Regions from separate parts of the Bradyrhizobium sp. DOA1 genome, predicted to be linked through region 1. Evidence: riboswitches for the same ligand, from Rfam matches in the RefSeq annotation. Region 1 holds a riboswitch; the other holds the start of a gene.

Region 1 (7,892 bases):
GCCAAGCACTAGCGCGCGTTCGCCGGTCTCGGGATGCACGCGCACGACAGGATGCTCGGTCTGATAGATCGTTCTAGTGAAGATTTCGTCCAAATGCTTTTTGTCGAGCTCGCCGACGCGGGCCAATATTGCGTAGTCGAAGGCGTTGCTGTGAACGGCCCAAAGCTTGTCTGCAAGACGCTGCAGCGGCGGTGCTAGGTCGAGGTATGCCGTCACGGTGTTTGACCAGACGGTATCGCCACCGAATGGTGGAATCACTAGGCTTCGTAGTACCGCAATTTTGGGGTAGGCATCGACGAAGGTTCCGTCGGTGTGCCACAAGTCGGCGCGGCTACCGGCGCGGGCGGAATCAAGCTCGATGATTGACGCCGTACCTTTGATCGCACCGAGCGTCGGATGAGGTGCCAGCTTCCCGAAACGAAGGGCAAAGCGCTCTTGCTCGGCATCGTCGAGGTGTCCCTGGTCTCGGAAGAAGATGACCTTGTGCTCCAATAGCAACTCATTGATCGAGCCGATCGTCTGCTCCGGCAAACCGCCCGATAGCTTGACGTTGCGGATTTCTGCGCCGAGGCGCGCAGCGCATTTGACGATGTCGCTGCGAGGAACAACGCAATCCGACAAGACCGTATAAGTCATGGCTCCAAATCTCCAATTTGGCGGTTTCCGCTAAACTTAACTAGAGCTGTCGAACGCCAACTGCCGACCGCATAGCGGAATGCGTCAGATTCCTAGTGACAGCGCCGAGTTGGAGCTTGCGCTCCTGAAGCAACCTCGGACTTGTTGGTGCGACTCCGCTAAGGCTTAGTGCGGCTCTAAAGTTGACGTGGTCTATCAGTACGTTCAATTGCCAGAACTGGTAGTTGACCAATGCAAGAGCGCCTTGTCCTTCTAAGCGATTGAGGTCTCGTCCGCTGCCGAAGGAACAAGAAAGCTATTCGTATGGAAAAAGCGGTGGGAGGGGCGCAGAGATCGGTTCACATGGCCCTTTGAAGCTATCCGTGATGCTGCGCAAAATGCTGCAAACCGCAGTAGTGACGGTGAAGTGACAAGAGAGGGAAGTCTCTTCACTTCCTCTCGACTCGAGCCCAGAGACGAGGCGCCAGGGAGTGCTGTCCGAGATTCTGTCCCTTTGACGGTCCGTACGATTTGCGCGCACAGCGGCGGCGTTCAAGGCCAGGAGCTGCACGATACATCTAGCCAATAACAGCATAGCGGGGCCGAAAGCGGCTAGGACCATTTATAGCGCGCGATCGCACGTGACGGCGTGACGGCCACCTCTTCGTTCGGGTGGAAAGGCGCGCAGAGCTTCACATCACGATTGTTCGGTGACCTCGATGGCTCAATCGTTAGACCGTCAGGCTTGCCGATGCCGCAGCAAAGACGATCTCAGGGTTGACGTATCGCTTCTTCTGCAGATAATCGGAGGCGTCGAGGTTCTCCAGCTCTCACTCGATCTGGAGCTAAGAGGGAAGCCGGTGCGCTCTTGATCCGCTCAGGATTGAAGTAATGCCGGCGCTGCCCCCGCAACTGTAAGCGGCGAGCTCGCATCCAAACGTGTCACTGAAGCAGAAGCTTCGGGAAGGCGGGATGCAGGCGATGACCCGCGAGCCAGGAGACCTGCCCCGACAACATATTCGTCCACGGGCGGGGTGTCCGGTGGTACGCCTAGTGCGTTTCCGCCATGGCCTTTGCCCCCACACACAATGGGGTTAAAGCTATGTCTCTTCTCTCACTTCCTGTCGCAACCCTCGGCACGCCGCGTATCGGACCGCGCCGTGAGCTCAAGCTGGCGCTCGAAGCCTACTGGGCCGGTAAGATCAGCACCTCGCAGCTTCTTGAAGCAGCGGCCGGTCTTCGTGTCGCCAATTGGGCACGTCAGAAGTCGCTGGGCGTCAGTGTCATCCCATCAAATGACTTTTCGCTTTATGACCAGGTTCTCGATACGAGCGTCATGGTTGGCGCCATTCCCGAGATGTATGGCTGGGACGGCGGGCCGGTCTCGCTGCAGACCTATTTCGCCATGGCACGAGGCTCGCAAGATAAGGAACAAGGCGCGAGCCGCGGTCAAGCCCGAGCTCATGGCGCCGCTGCGCAGGAGATGACTAAGTGGTTCGATACCAACTACCACTACATGGTGCCCGAATTCCATAAGGGACAGACCTTCAGGCTCTCCTCCCGCAAACCGATCGAGGAATATGAGGAGGCGAAAGCCCTTGGCTATCAAACGCGTCCTGTCTTGGTCGGACCGGTCACCTTCCTGAAGCTCGGCAAGAGTGCCGATCCGACATTTGATCCGATTTCGCTGCTCGAGAGCCTCGTACCCGTCTATGTCGAGGTGCTCAAGGAACTGGCGAAACGTGGAGCCGAGTGGGTCCAGCTTGACGAGCCGTATCTGGTGCTTGATCTCGACGAGACGACGCGGCGTGCGGTCCAGCGTGCCTATGGACGTCTTGCTGAGGAGGCGCCTGGCATCAAAATCATGCTTACGACTTATTTCGGAGCGATCGGCGACAATCTGGCGACCGCTCTGGGACTGCCTGTGGCCGGGTTGCACGTGGATCTTGTCCGCGCTCCCCAGCAATTGAGCCAAATTGAAACCAACGCCCGCGCGGACCTCGTGGTTTCGCTCGGCGTCATCGACGGCCGCAACGTGTGGCGCTCGAACCTGTCTGCACTGGTCGAGCGGCTCAAGCCTTTCATTGCAAAGTTCGGCAAGGATCGCGTGCAACTCGCCCCGTCTTGCTCGCTCTTGCATGTCCCGATCGACGTTCAGCTCGAGACCGATATCGATTCGGATGTGAAGAGGTGGCTTGCTTTCTCGGTGCAGAAGATCGACGAGCTCGCGGCCTTGGGGAAAGCACTCGCAGGCGACGGAAGCGCCATTGCCGCGCTTTCCGAATCAGACCGTGCAGCGAAGGCTCGCCGGGCATCACCGAAGATCTATAACAGGGCTGTCGCACAGCGGGCGGCGGCGATTGACGAGGCTATGTGCCGTCGCAACAGCGCTTTTACGACCCGTGCCGAGGTTCAGCGCAAGCGTTTCGGCCTGCCGCTTTTTCCCACGACAACAATCGGCTCGTTCCCACAGACCGCGCAGGTACGCAACGCCCGCTCCGCGCGTGCCCAGGGACAGTTGACAAAGGCGGAATATGAACAATTCCTGAAAGAGGAAACGGCTCGGGCCGTCCTTTGGCAGGAGGAGATTGGGCTCGACGTTCTTGTTCACGGCGAGTTCGAGCGCAACGATATGGTCCAGTATTTCGCTGAACAGCTTTCCGGCTTCGTGTTTACAAAGCATGGCTGGGTGCAATCTTACGGCTCACGTTACGTTCGTCCGCCCATTCTGTTCGGCGATGTCTCGCGGCCGAAGCCGATGACCATCGAATGGTGGCGCTACGCGCAGTCCCTAACCAGAAAGCCGATGAAGGCCATGCTTACGGGGCCGGTGACGATCCTAAATTGGTCGTTTGTCCGCGACGATATTCCGCGGAGCGAGGCCTGCCGTCAGATCGCGCTCGCCATCCGTGATGAGGTCGCCGAACTGGAAAGAGCCGGCGCAACCATGATCCAAATCGATGAGGCCGCACTACGCGAAGGTTTGCCTCTCCGCCGCTCCGATTGGAAGTCTTATCTCGACTGGGCAGTGGAAAGCTTCCGCCTCTGTTCCTCCGGTGTTGCCGATGCGACGCAGATCCATACCCACATGTGCTATTCGGAGTTCAACGCCATCATCGATGCAATTGCCGCGATGGACGCAGATGTCATCTCGATCGAAACGTCCCGTTCTAAGATGGAGCTGCTCGACGCATTCACTGCCTTCAAATACCCAAACGACATCGGCCCTGGCGTCTACGACATCCACTCGCCTCGCGTTCCCGAGGCTGCTGAGATGGCGGATCTCATCGCGCGAGCCCGCCAACGACTGTCGGATTCACAGCTCTGGATCAATCCGGATTGCGGCCTAAAGACCCGCAAATGGACCGAAGTCCGTCCGGCGCTCGTCAACATGGTTGCCGCGGCCCGCGAAATGCGCAACGCGATATGGAGTCGTAAATGTCTGAAGCAAAGTGGAAGTTGACGAAGTGTATGGGTGCGGCCTGCCTAGGCCTACTCCTAGCGGCGCCGGCAAAGGCGCAAGCGATCTGGACCTGGACCAACCAATACGGATCAACCCTAGCGGTAGACAACTATAATCCGAACACAGGCGCGATTTCCGGCACTTATACGAACAATGCGAGCAATAGCTGCGATGAAGGTACTCCTCAAGCGTTGACGGGCTGGCTCGCGCAGACCAGTAGCGGCGCGGCGATCAGCTTTTCGGTGAATTTTGTAGGCTGCGGATCGACAACGGTGTGGACTGGGCAGCTGAACGCTGCATCGGGATTTCAGGGACTCTGGCTACTTTCGCTCGCCGAACCGGTGGCATGGAATGGCATCAGCGCCGGCGCGGACACGTTCACCTTTGCAAGCGGCGACAAAGCGAAACTGCCTTCCGCTAGCGGAGAGGTGGCCAAGAGCGGTGCAGGCGAGAAGCTATCGAATACAAAGAACCGCAAATGACATGACCTGCCTGCGGCAAGAGAAAGAACGTCATCACGCTAATCTCTTATCCCGCCTTTATCGTGCGCCGACGCTCGCTCCAAAGCTGATTTGATATCGAACTCGAGATCGGTCCCTGCCGAGCCTGAATCGCCCACCTGTTCAGGCTCGGTCTTGTCGTTGGAATTCTAGGGAGGCTGACGTATCGATGGGCCAAGGTTCGGACGCTCGCGCCTGGCCCTTTTTGCGCACATCGTCGGGATCAAGTTACGCCTTAAGCCGATTTGGCGTGATGTCCTTTAGCAGGTCCGCTCCGAGAGTCGCCCACGCTGCGGACAGACCTTAAACCCCCGAACGTCCTCTACTTAGGCGTTCAGACAGGAATGTCATCATTATGGATAGCCAGGAGTTTGAGATTACCGGCGATGCACGTTGCAACAACTAGAATGATTGCCATTCCGATCATGCCAGTTTCAAAGGATCCTGTTCTGTCCTTAAGAAAGCCGACCATGTAGGGGCCGACGAAGGCGCCAAAGGCACCAATGGAATTGATGAATGCGATGCCTCCGGCGGCAGCGGGACCGGTAAGAAAACTCTGCGGGATCGTGTAGAGGATTGTGCGCGCGGAAATCGTGCCGATCAGAGCAAGTGTCATGCATGTGAGCGCCGGTACAAGCGACGTGAGCATTACCGATAAGACAAGTCCGGTGGCGCCAAGCATCAATGCGGCGATCAGATTAGAGATCTTTTGCCCCTTGCGATCGACAAGGCGCGCCCAGAGCAACATGCCTATTGTCACAAAGAAATAGGGCATGGCTGAGAGCCAGCCAACCTGCATGTTGTTCAAGTTGTGGCTCTTCAAAATCAGAGGGAGCCAGATACCGATCCCATAGGAGCTGATCGTGAAAGCGAAAGTGATGCCCGTCAACATTACCACGCGAACATCCTTTGTCGCAGCCCAGAGATCCTTTCTGACTCTATCGTGCTTTTCCCCAGCGAGCTCGCCCAGCAACGCTTCCCGCTCGCGGGGCGTCAGCCACGCTGCTTTGTCCGGTGTGTCGGCTAGCAGAACGAGACATAGGAAGCCGAGCAGGCAGGCCGGAAGACCTTCGATGAGAAACATCCATTGCCAGCCGGCCAGCCGCCACACTCCATCCATTCCTAACAACGAAGCCGATAGCGGATTGCCGATCAAAGAAGACAACGGTGTTGCAGCCATGAACCAGGCGAGGACCCCGGTTCGCGATCGCGCCGGAAACCAGATCGAGATGTACCAGATGACCCCGGGAAAAAAGCCTGATTCGAAAACACCCAAAAGAAAACGGATCGCGTAGAAGCTGTATGATCCGGCGGCGAACGCCGTCGCCGCGGCCGCAAGGCCCCAGGTCATCATGATACGAGCCAGCCAGCGGCGCGCACCGAAGCGATACATCATCATATTGCTGGGTATTTCCAGCAGGCAGTAACTAAAGAAGAGGATCCCGGCGCCCCAGCCGAATTGTTCGGCACTTAGGCCAATGTCGTCGTTCATCTGTAACGCGGCGATGCCGACACTGGTACGGTCGAGGTTGTTGAAGAAATAAGCGATGCCCAAAAGCGGCACGAGCCGCCGCGTATTCTTGGCGACAGCGCTCCCGACCGATCCAGACCTCACCTCGTCCTCGGCACGACACTGGTCACCAACCAACTCCAACAATTCGTTACGCTCCTAAAACAAGTCGCTGCTCACCGCACATTTTGCTCAAGCTTTGGAGCTGCACTGCGACACCAGGCTGATATTATCGAAACCCATGGCCGGAGTGTCCGATCGAAGATCGACAACACTTCTACGGGCGCTGCCCGCGCTCAGGATTTAACCTAGCGACGCATCGAATGGATGGCCCATCGTACATTGCTTCCAATTGAGGGCGGGCGACTATCCCTCATATGCGAGGTGCCAGCCCGAGCATCGCCCGAGCCTCCACTGCGGTGGCGGGCTCGTACCCAAGTTCTCGGATAATCCTTACCATCTTTTCGACCAGCCGCACGTTAGTGGCAAGTGTACCCTGCTCGAGGTAGAGATTGTCCTCTAGCCCGACACGAACATGGCCACCGGCGAGCACTGCGTGAGTCGTTGCGGGTAGCTGCGCTCGACCGATCCCACTAACGCAGAACATCGCTCCCTTGGGAAGATTCCCAATCAGCATATCGAGGATTTGCGGAGTGTAGGGCAATCCACCCTGAATTCCACGATCGGCTCCAAGAACGAAATTGACCCAATAGGGCGGCTTATCGAAACCTTTATTGATGAGGCGCACCGGATCTTGGACAAGGTGGGAAAGTGAGAAACATTCCCATTCAGGTTTGATGCCCGTCTTTTGGAACCGTTTCGCCATGATGTCGCAGCGGGTCGGCGAGGTGTTAACGACAATCTCGCGTCCGCCAAAGCTGGCCAGAACAGTGTGAGCGTCAAACGTCGCCATGTCGGCGCCGGCCTCGAGCCCTTTTAGGCGCTCTTCGAATATAACCTCGTCAAGCCCGGGCTCTAGGGATCGAACCATGTCTCCATCAACACCCCCGCCAGTGCTGTTGTTGATGATGATGCCGCACTTTTTCAGGATCCGAGAATTGATGTCTTGGTAGATTTCCGGATTACAGGTTGCGCCGTCGTCCGTCCTGCGCGCATGCAGCGCCACGATAGAGGCACCTGCATCGTAGCACCGGTACACATCCTCGGCGATCTCGCTGGGCTGGGTCGGCAGGTGTGGGTTTTGCGGCTTTTTCACCACACCTCCCGTCGGAGCAATCGTGACCATCACTTTGCTCTCAAACTTCATGCTACGTCTCCTGTCATCGACCGCTTAGCTCATTCAAGAGTGGATTTAGATCTGCTTCGGACGAGTCGTTTGGCATGGGCGCCGCCGCATACTGCCTCAACGCATGTTTTGGCTTCTGCAGCGCGTCATCCGCGACGATCTGCGCTCTCTTGCTCGCAAACGGAGCTGTTCAGCTCATGCGAAAAGTGGGCGGCGAAGACGCCACTTCGGCGCAACCGGCGTGTTCCGGTCATTTCATTCCTGCGGCGGGCCAGATTTCTGCATACGCAATGCCCGTGAAGTTGCCCTGGGACCAAAGGAGATTGTGTTTGTTCTTTCCATCAAGGTCGGCGGAATAGATCGAACCGGCGAGGTCCGTAACGAACATCTGATTGCCGGGAACGTCGAGTGCGATGCCGATTCCCTCCATCAGGTGCGTGATGAGAATTTCCGGCTCCGTCTTTAGATCGACGCCCGCGCGATTGACCGTGTTGCCACGCGGAGGATCACCGCGGTCGGTCCAATAGAGGACGCGGTTAGCGAGGTCCAACTCAAGGT
Region 2 (7,892 bases), 3.6 Mb from region 1:
CACGCTGGTGATCGTCGGCAATTCGCAGACGCGCCGCGTCGGCCGCTGGGTCTATGCGCCGAGGCGGGCAGAATGACCGAGCCATTGCATGATCTCGGCCACGCTCTCGACCCGCAGCCGCTCGGGCAGCTGCGGTCGCGAGATCATGATCACGGGCAGGCCCAGCATGCGAGCCGCATCGATCTTGGCGCGCGCGCCGTCGCCGCCGGAATTGCGGGCGACGATCAAGGCGATGCCGCGCGTGCGCATCATCTGAAGCTCGCCGTCGAGAGTGAAGGGGCCGCGCGACACGATCACGTCCGCGGCGAACGGCAGGAGCGCTTCGGGCGGGTCGACGAAGCGCAGGGTGTAGGTGTGCTGCGGCTTGTTCGCGAATGGCGCGATGTGCTGCCGGCCGATCGCGAGGAACACGTTTGCCGATGCCTCGGGCAGCGCGGCGACGGCGGTATTGACGTTGCTGACTTCGATCCAGTTGTCGCCGGGCGCTTTCGTCCAGGGCGCGCGTTCGAGAGCTATCAACGGTGTTCCAGCTTTCGCGCATGCCGCAACAGCATTGCGGCTCATCTCGGCCGCGAAGGGATGCGTCGCGTCGATCACATGCGTGATGGCTTCGCGGCGGATGTAATCGGCAAGCCCGTTCGCGCCGCCGAAGCCGCCGATGCGGGTCGGCAGCGGCTGATCGGTCGGCGCGCGGGTGCGGCCGCCATAGGAATAGATGGCCTCGATGCCGGCGCGCGCGATCTCCGCGGCGAGCAGGCTCGCATCGGCAGTTCCGCCCAGAACGAGGGCGCGAATCATGGTTGATCCCTGGCTGACCATCATCGGTATCGGCGAAGATGGCCTTGCGGGCCTGTCGGAGGCAAGTCGAAAGGCGCTCGCCACGGCGAAAACCGTGTTCGGCGGCGAGCGTCATCTTGCGCTCGCGGATGTCGGCAGCCGCGGCCGTCCATGGCCGGTGCCGTTCGACTCCGATGTCGTGCTGAGCTGCCGTGGCCGGCCTACGGCCGTGCTCGCGTCCGGCGATCCGTTCTGGCATGGCGCGGGCGCAAGCCTTGCCGAGAAGCTCGGTCGCAACGAGTGGACTGCGCATTCCGCGCCGTCGACCTTCTCGCTCGCGGCTGCGCGGCTGGGTTGGCGCCTGGAATCCGTGATTTGTCTCGGCTTGCACGCCGCACCGTTCGAACGTCTCGTTCCGCATCTCGCGCGAGATGCGCGCATTATCTGCCTCGTGCGCGATGGCAAGGCCGCCAGCGACTTCGCGAAATGGCTGACGGGGCGTGGCTGGGGCGCCTCGACATTGTGGGCTCTCGCCGAGCTCGGCGGACCGCGTGAAAATGTCCGGGAGTATCGGGCCAAGGACTTTGCTGGTGATCTCGCTGGAAATCTGGTCGCAGTCGCGGTGGAGGCGAGGGGCACACAGGGGATCCCCCGCAGCTCGGGTCTGCCGGACGATCTCTTCGTCCATGACGGCCAGATCACCAAGCGGCCGGTGCGCGCACTCGCACTTTCGGCGCTGGCTCCGCGTGCCGGTGAGCGGCTGTGGGATATCGGCGCGGGCTCAGGCTCGGTCTCCGTGGAGTGGGCGCTGTGCGGTGGGGTAGCGAGCGCAATCGAGGTGCGCGAGGATCGCGTTGCGAACATCCGCAGCAATGCAGCTGCGTTCGGATTAACGCACCGGATCACCGTCATCACGGGAAGGGCGCCGGAAGCTATTGCCGGGCTGGACGCACCAGATGCCGTCTTCATCGGTGGCGGTCTCGATCGCGCGATGTTCGATACAGTCTGGTCGCAACTCGCGCCGGGTGCGCGGCTGGTTGCACATTCAGTCACGCTGGAGACGGAATCGCTGCTCGGCGAGCTGCATCAGCGCCACGGCGGCGGCCTGATGCGGGTCGACATTTCGTATGCAGCGCCACTCGGCCGCTACCGATCCTGGGGGGCGGTGCGGCCGCTCGTGCAGTGGAGTGCGGTCCGATGAAGGTCGCCGGATTCGGATTCAGGCAGGATGTGACGCTGGCCGCGCTGCGCGACGCGTTGCTGGCCGCCGGCGGTCCCGATGGCCTTGCTGCGGTCGCCACCGTCAGCGACAAGGCTGACGCGCAGGCGTTGAAGCGGCTTGCGCATGAATGCGGCGTGCCGATCAGAGCCATTCCCGCAGAAGCGCTGGCTGGCATAAATACGCCGACACAGTCGATGCGCATCGCGGAAAACTTCGGCACCGGATCGGTGGCCGAAGCCGTAGCGCTGGCAGCCGCCGGCCCTCGCGCACGCCTGATTGCGACGCGAGTGGTCTCGCAGGATCGCACCGCGACCGCGGCGATCGCCGAAGGAGACGGCGCATGACCGTGCATTTCATCGGCGCCGGACCGGGCGCCGCTGATCTCCTGACCTTGCGCGGCCGCGATCTGATCGCAGCCTCGCCGGTCTGCCTCTATGCGGGATCGCTGGTGCCGGAGGGCGTGCTGGCGCATTGCCCGCGAGGGGCGCGCATCGTCAACACCGCGCCGCTGTCGCTCGACGAGATCATTGCGGAGATCGCCGCCGCGCATGCGCAGGGCAAGGATGTGGCGCGCCTGCATTCCGGCGATCTCTCGATCTGGTCGGCGATGGGCGAGCAACTCCGTCGCCTGCGCGCGCTCGGCATTCCCTACACGGTCACGCCGGGCGTGCCGTCCTTCTCCGCCGCTGCCGCGGCGCTGGAGACCGAGCTGACGCTGCCTGGCCTTACCCAGACGGTCGTGCTGACGCGCACGCCGGGCCGCGCCAGCGCGATGCCCGAGGGCGAAAAGCTCTCGGCCTTCGCCGCCACCGGCGCCGTGCTCGCGATCCACCTGTCGATCCATCTGCTCGACAAGGTCGTGGCCGAGTTGACGCCGCATTATGGCGCGGACTGCCCGGTCGCGGTCGTCTGGCGCGCGAGCTGGCCGGACCAGCGCATCGTCCGCGCGACGCTCGGCTCGCTCGATGCCGCCGTGGGCGGCGAGATGGAGCGCACCGCTCTGATCCTGGTCGGCAAGACGCTGGGCGCGGCGGATTTCGACGAGAGCCGCCTCTATGCCGCCGACTACGATCGCCGCTATCGGCCGGTCGGCGCCGAGCCACGCTTTCCGGAGGCGACGTGATGGCGGCCGGCCTCGTCATCTCCGCGCCGGCCTCAGGCGTCGGCAAGACCACGCTGACGCTGGCGCTCGCGCGCGCCTGGCGCAATCGCGGCCTCAACGTGCAGTGCTTCAAGAGCGGCCCTGATTATATCGATCCCGCCTTTCATGCCGCCGCCACGGGACGCGCCTCCGTCAATGTCGACAGCTGGGCGATGGACCGGGGCGCTATCGCGCATCTCGTCAGCCGCGGTGTGGACGCCGATATCGTGCTCGCCGAGGGCTCGATGGGCCTGTTCGACGGTGTCGCTGCGCGCGGTGTCTCCGGCACCGGCGCCACCGCTGACATTGCGGAGATGCTGGGCTGGCCGGTGGTGCTGGTGATCGACCCCTCAGGACAAGCGCAAACCGCGGCGGCGATCGCCGCAGGCCTTCGCGACTACCGCAAGGGCGTGCGCCTTGCCGGCGTCGTGCTCAACCGCGTCGCCAGCCCGCGTCACGAGGATCTCGTGCGGCGTGCGCTTGATGATGCCGGCATCGCCGTGTTCGGTGCGCTGCCGCGCCATGCCGAGATCAGCCTGCCGAAGCGGCATCTTGGCCTCGTGCAGGCCGAGGAGCAGGCCGAGATCGGCAAGCTGATCGACGAAGCCGCACGCTTCGTCGCCGAGCATGTCGATCTCGACGCGGTGCTGCGCGCGGCTGCGGGTTGGTCACCGCAGCCGGCCGCGAATGGACTGAACGTCACGCCGCCGGGGCAGCGCATTGCGCTCGCCCGCGATGCGGCATTCTCCTTCGTCTATCCGCACATGCTGGAAGCCTGGCGCGCGGCCGGCGCCGAGATCGTGCCGTTCTCGCCGCTGGCCGATGAAGCGCCCGACGCGAACGCGGACGTTTGCTGGCTGCCCGGCGGCTATCCCGAGCTTCATGCCGGCAGGATCGCGGCCAATGCACGCTTTCGCAGCAGCCTGCAATCGTTTGCCGAGATGCGGCCGGTGCATGGCGAATGCGGGGGCTATATGGTGCTGGGTGCCGCTTTGACCGACGCGGACGGTGTCCGCCACGAGATGACGGGGCTGCTCGGTCTGGAGACCAGCTTTGCCAAGCGCCGCATGCATCTGGGCTATCGCCTTGCCGAACTGGCTGCGCCGATGCCGGGACATCAGGCTGGCGCGCGCCTGCGCGGGCACGAGTTCCACTACTCGACCATCCTCGCGCAGCCCGACATACCATTGGCTGTCGTGCACGATGCGACCGGCGCTGTCATCGCCGAGACCGGCTCGCGGCGAGGCCACGCCACCGGCACGTTCTTCCATCTGATCGCGGAGGACCGGTGAGCGGTTTTGTCTCTTTCGTCTCCGCCGGCCCCGGCGATCCCGAGCTTCTGACGATGAAAGGGGCTGCGCGGCTGCGCGAGGCCGACGTCGTGCTCTACGACGACCTTGCCTCCGGCGCGATCCTCGATCTTGCCCGGCCGGGCGCCAATCTCGTCGCGGTGGGGAAGCGGGCAGGGCGGCCCTCGACCAAGCAGCACCACGTCAACCGCCTCCTGGTCGACTATGCCGCGACCGGTGCCCGTGTCGTGCGCCTCAAGTCCGGCGATGCCGGCATTTTCGGCCGGCTCGAGGAGGAGCTGGAGACGCTGCGCGAGGCCGGCATCGGCTACGAGATCATTCCCGGCGTCACATCCGCCTGCGTCGCCGCCGCGCAAGCTGGCATCCCCCTGACCCGGCGCCACACCTCGCGGCGGGTCCAGTTTTTGACTGGAGCGGACGTCACCGGCGAGCTGCCGCCGAACCTGAATTGGGCGGCGCTGGCCGATCCGGAGGCGACCACCGTGGTCTATATGGGCCGGCGCACCTTTCCGGCGCTTGCCGCAAGATTGATCGAACACGGCCTCGCCGCGAATACGCCGGCGCTGTTCGCGGAATCCCTCGGCCGTTCCGACGAGCGGCTGGTGCGCACCACGATTGCCGAGCTGGCCGAGCAGCTTGCGCGCGGCGGCGCCGCTTCCACGGCTGCCGTCATCCTGTTCGGGGCGCTGGCGGGGGATGATCGGTCATGATCGTCGCGCTTCGCCCCTTGACGCCAGCTCTGCGAAAAGGGCACACAAGAGAGGCATGGTGCTCGACGCGGCGCAAAGCGCCGGAGCATAATCGGGAATGGGGATGGGCGGACCCAGTTGCGGCGCCCAAAACCCCAGCCGCCCCCGCGACTGTAAGCGGTGAGGGGCTCCGATCAGCCACTGGGCCGCGAGGCTCGGGAAGGCCGGAGAACCCCAGTGAACCGCGAGCCAGGAGACCGGCCGTGCATGTTTTGAGGCCAAGGCCGTCGGGTGTGACGGCAGGAAGGATCTGAGCCATGCATATCGAACCAGGATTGGTGACGGGCGCCAAGCTCGTGCTGAGTTACGCAACCGGCATCGCCGCAGGCGGCGTTGCCTTGAAGCTCGCAGTCGAAACCGTGCGCGAGCAGGGCATCGGCTCGTTCGCCGCGCGGACACTGGCCACGACGACCCTCGTGTTCGTCTTCTTCGAGATCCTGCCGCACTTCCCGGTCGGGGTGTCAGAGGTGCACTTCATCCTGGGCTCGACCTTGTTCCTGCTGTTCGGCGCGGCGCCGGCCGCGTTCGGTCTCGCTTTTGGGCTGCTGCTTCAGGGCATGCTGTTCGAGCCGGTGGACCTGCCGCAATACGGCATGAACGTCACCACGCTGCTGGTGCCGCTGTTCGCGATCCAGGCGATTGCCACGCGCATCATTCCGCGCAACACCGCCTATGTCGATCTGAAGTACGGTCAGGCGCTGGCGCTGTCGACGACTTATCAAGCCGGTGTTGTCGCCTGGGTGGCGTTCTGGGCGCTCTATGGCTCAGGCTTCGCCATGACCAACCTCGCCAGCATCGCGACCTTCGCGGCCTCCTATGCGCTGGTCATCGTGATCGAGCCGCTGGCTGATCTTGCCGTGCTGGCGTTGGCGAAGTCGGTGCGTGGCGTCACCGCGCCCGGCTTGGTCACCCCGCGCCTGCACAACGCGGCGTAAGAGATCCAGCGAGGGGCGGCCGGTGCGGCCGCCCTTTGCGCTCGTCATGCTCACGCTCTCCCTGATAGGCATCGGTTGCGGCGATCCCGGGCAGCTCACGCGCGCCGCAATCGCCGCCATCAACGCGGCCGATCTTGTCCTGATCCCGCGCAAGGGGACGGCGAAATCCGACCTTGCGGATTTGCGGCGGACGATCTGCGCGGACGTGCTCACCAGCGCGCGCACGCGGATTGCCGAATTCGATCTTCCGGTGCGGGACGCGGGCGAGGCGGATTATCGCAAAGGCGTGGATGATTGGCACGATGCGGTCGCTGCGACCTGGTCGCAGACGATCGCAGATCATCTCGAAGGCGACGGCAAGGTCGCGTTGCTGATCTGGGGCGATCCTTCGCTCTATGATTCCTCGCTGCGCATTGCGCGCCGGCTCGAGCCGTTGCCTGATGTCGGGGTCGTGCCCGGCATCACCTCGATCCAGGCGTTGTGCGCGGCGCATGCGCTGCCGCTCAACGACATCGGCGAGCCGTTCCTGGTGACGACCGGGCGCCGCCTGCGCGAAGGCGGCTGGCCGCAAGGCGTCGATACCGTGGTGGTGATGCTCGACGGTGGCACCGCGTTCCAGTCGCTCGATCCGGCCGGTCTTCACATCTGGTGGGGCGCCTATCTCGGCATGCAGGATCAGATCATCCTGTCCGGCGCGCTGGCCGAGGCCGGTCCGCGCATCGTCGCGCTGCGGCAGGAGGCGCGCGAACGGCACGGCTGGATCATGGACAGCTACATTCTCAAGCGCCTGACGTAAGCGAGGCAGCATGCTCCCCGAATGGGTCTTTCGACAGTGCCCCGAAATCTCCGCCGCTCATCGCGAGGCGGCAGTGGCGCGGCAGGTGCAACTGACGAAGCCGACCGGCGCGCTCGGGCGGCTCGAGCAACTCGCCATCGAGCTTGCGGGCCTGCAAGCAACGGAGCAACCGCGCGCCGCGCGCGTGCCGATCATCGTCTTCGCCGGCGATCACGGTATCGTCGCGCAGGGCGTCTCGGCCTATCCGCAGGAAGTGACCATCGCCATGATGGCGAATTTTGCCTCCGGCGGCGCCGCGATCTCGGTCCTGGCGCGCGAGCTCGGCTCCAGCCTGGAGGTGGTCGACGCCGGCACACTGGCGTCAGAGGAGATGACGGGCGTCGTTACGGACAAGCCGCGCTCTGGCACGCGTGATTTCAGTGCCGAAGCTGCACTCACGCCTGTCGAGTTGGCATTCGCATTCGACGCGGGTCAACGCGCCGTCGCGCGCGCAGCCGCCAATCAGCCTGATCTGCTGATCTTCGGCGAGATGGGCATCGGCAACACCACGGCGTCGGCGGCGATTGCGGCAAGCCTGCTCGGCATCAGTGCCGAGGAAATCGCCGGCAGCGGCACCGGCATCGATGCCGCCGGCCGCGCGCACAAGGCGCGTGTGATCGACGCCGCGATCGCGCGCCATGGCACTGCGGGGGCGTCGCCCGAAAAAATCTTACGCGCGGTCGGCGGTCTCGAGATCGCGGCGATCTCAGGCGCGATCATCGCAGCCGCGCAAGCCCGCATTCCCGTTTTGATCGACGGCTTCATTGTCTCGGTCGCGGCGCTGGCGGCGGTGCGGCTCAATCTGTCGTGCCGGCCGTTCCTGCTGCCGTCGCACCAATCGGCGGAGCAGGGGCATCGGCTGGTGCTGCGCGCGCTCAACGTTCAGCCGCTGATCAGCCTCGATCTCAGGCTCGGCGAAGGCT

The links. A riboswitch is a leader RNA that binds a small molecule or an ion and turns the genes downstream of it on or off. The one in region 1 is predicted to bind cobalamin.
Region 2: linked by a shared signal. The riboswitch ahead of SE91_RS19520 (energy-coupling factor ABC transporter permease) and the one ahead of metE (5-methyltetrahydropteroyltriglutamate--homocysteine S-methyltransferase) in region 1 are both predicted to bind cobalamin.

What each region holds. Positions count from the first base shown of each region.
Region 1 is NZ_JXJM01000001.1:528,470-536,361, reverse strand. Features, by position in the region: gene SE91_RS02520 (TauD/TfdA dioxygenase family protein) at 1-636, opposite strand, end outside; cobalamin riboswitch at 1,415-1,639, shown strand; gene metE (5-methyltetrahydropteroyltriglutamate--homocysteine S-methyltransferase) at 1,718-4,078, shown strand; gene SE91_RS02510 (avidin/streptavidin family protein) at 4,054-4,560, shown strand; gene SE91_RS02505 (MFS transporter) at 4,913-6,235, opposite strand; gene SE91_RS02500 (beta-keto acid cleavage family enzyme) at 6,462-7,355, opposite strand; gene SE91_RS02495 (3-hydroxyacyl-CoA dehydrogenase) at 7,585-7,892, opposite strand, start outside.
Region 2 is NZ_JXJM01000001.1:4,120,087-4,127,978, reverse strand. Features, by position in the region: gene cobJ (precorrin-3B C(17)-methyltransferase) at 1-76, shown strand, start outside; gene SE91_RS19550 (cobalt-precorrin-6A reductase) at 52-798, opposite strand; gene SE91_RS19545 (bifunctional cobalt-precorrin-7 (C(5))-methyltransferase/cobalt-precorrin-6B (C(15))-methyltransferase) at 797-1,978, shown strand; gene SE91_RS19540 (cobalamin biosynthesis protein) at 1,975-2,343, shown strand; gene cobM (precorrin-4 C(11)-methyltransferase) at 2,340-3,122, shown strand; gene SE91_RS19530 (cobyrinic acid a,c-diamide synthase CobB) at 3,122-4,432, shown strand; gene cobA (uroporphyrinogen-III C-methyltransferase) at 4,429-5,160, shown strand; cobalamin riboswitch at 5,200-5,419, shown strand; gene SE91_RS19520 (energy-coupling factor ABC transporter permease) at 5,457-6,134, shown strand; gene cobF (precorrin-6A synthase (deacetylating)) at 6,181-6,930, shown strand; gene cobT (nicotinate-nucleotide--dimethylbenzimidazole phosphoribosyltransferase) at 6,941-7,892, shown strand, end outside.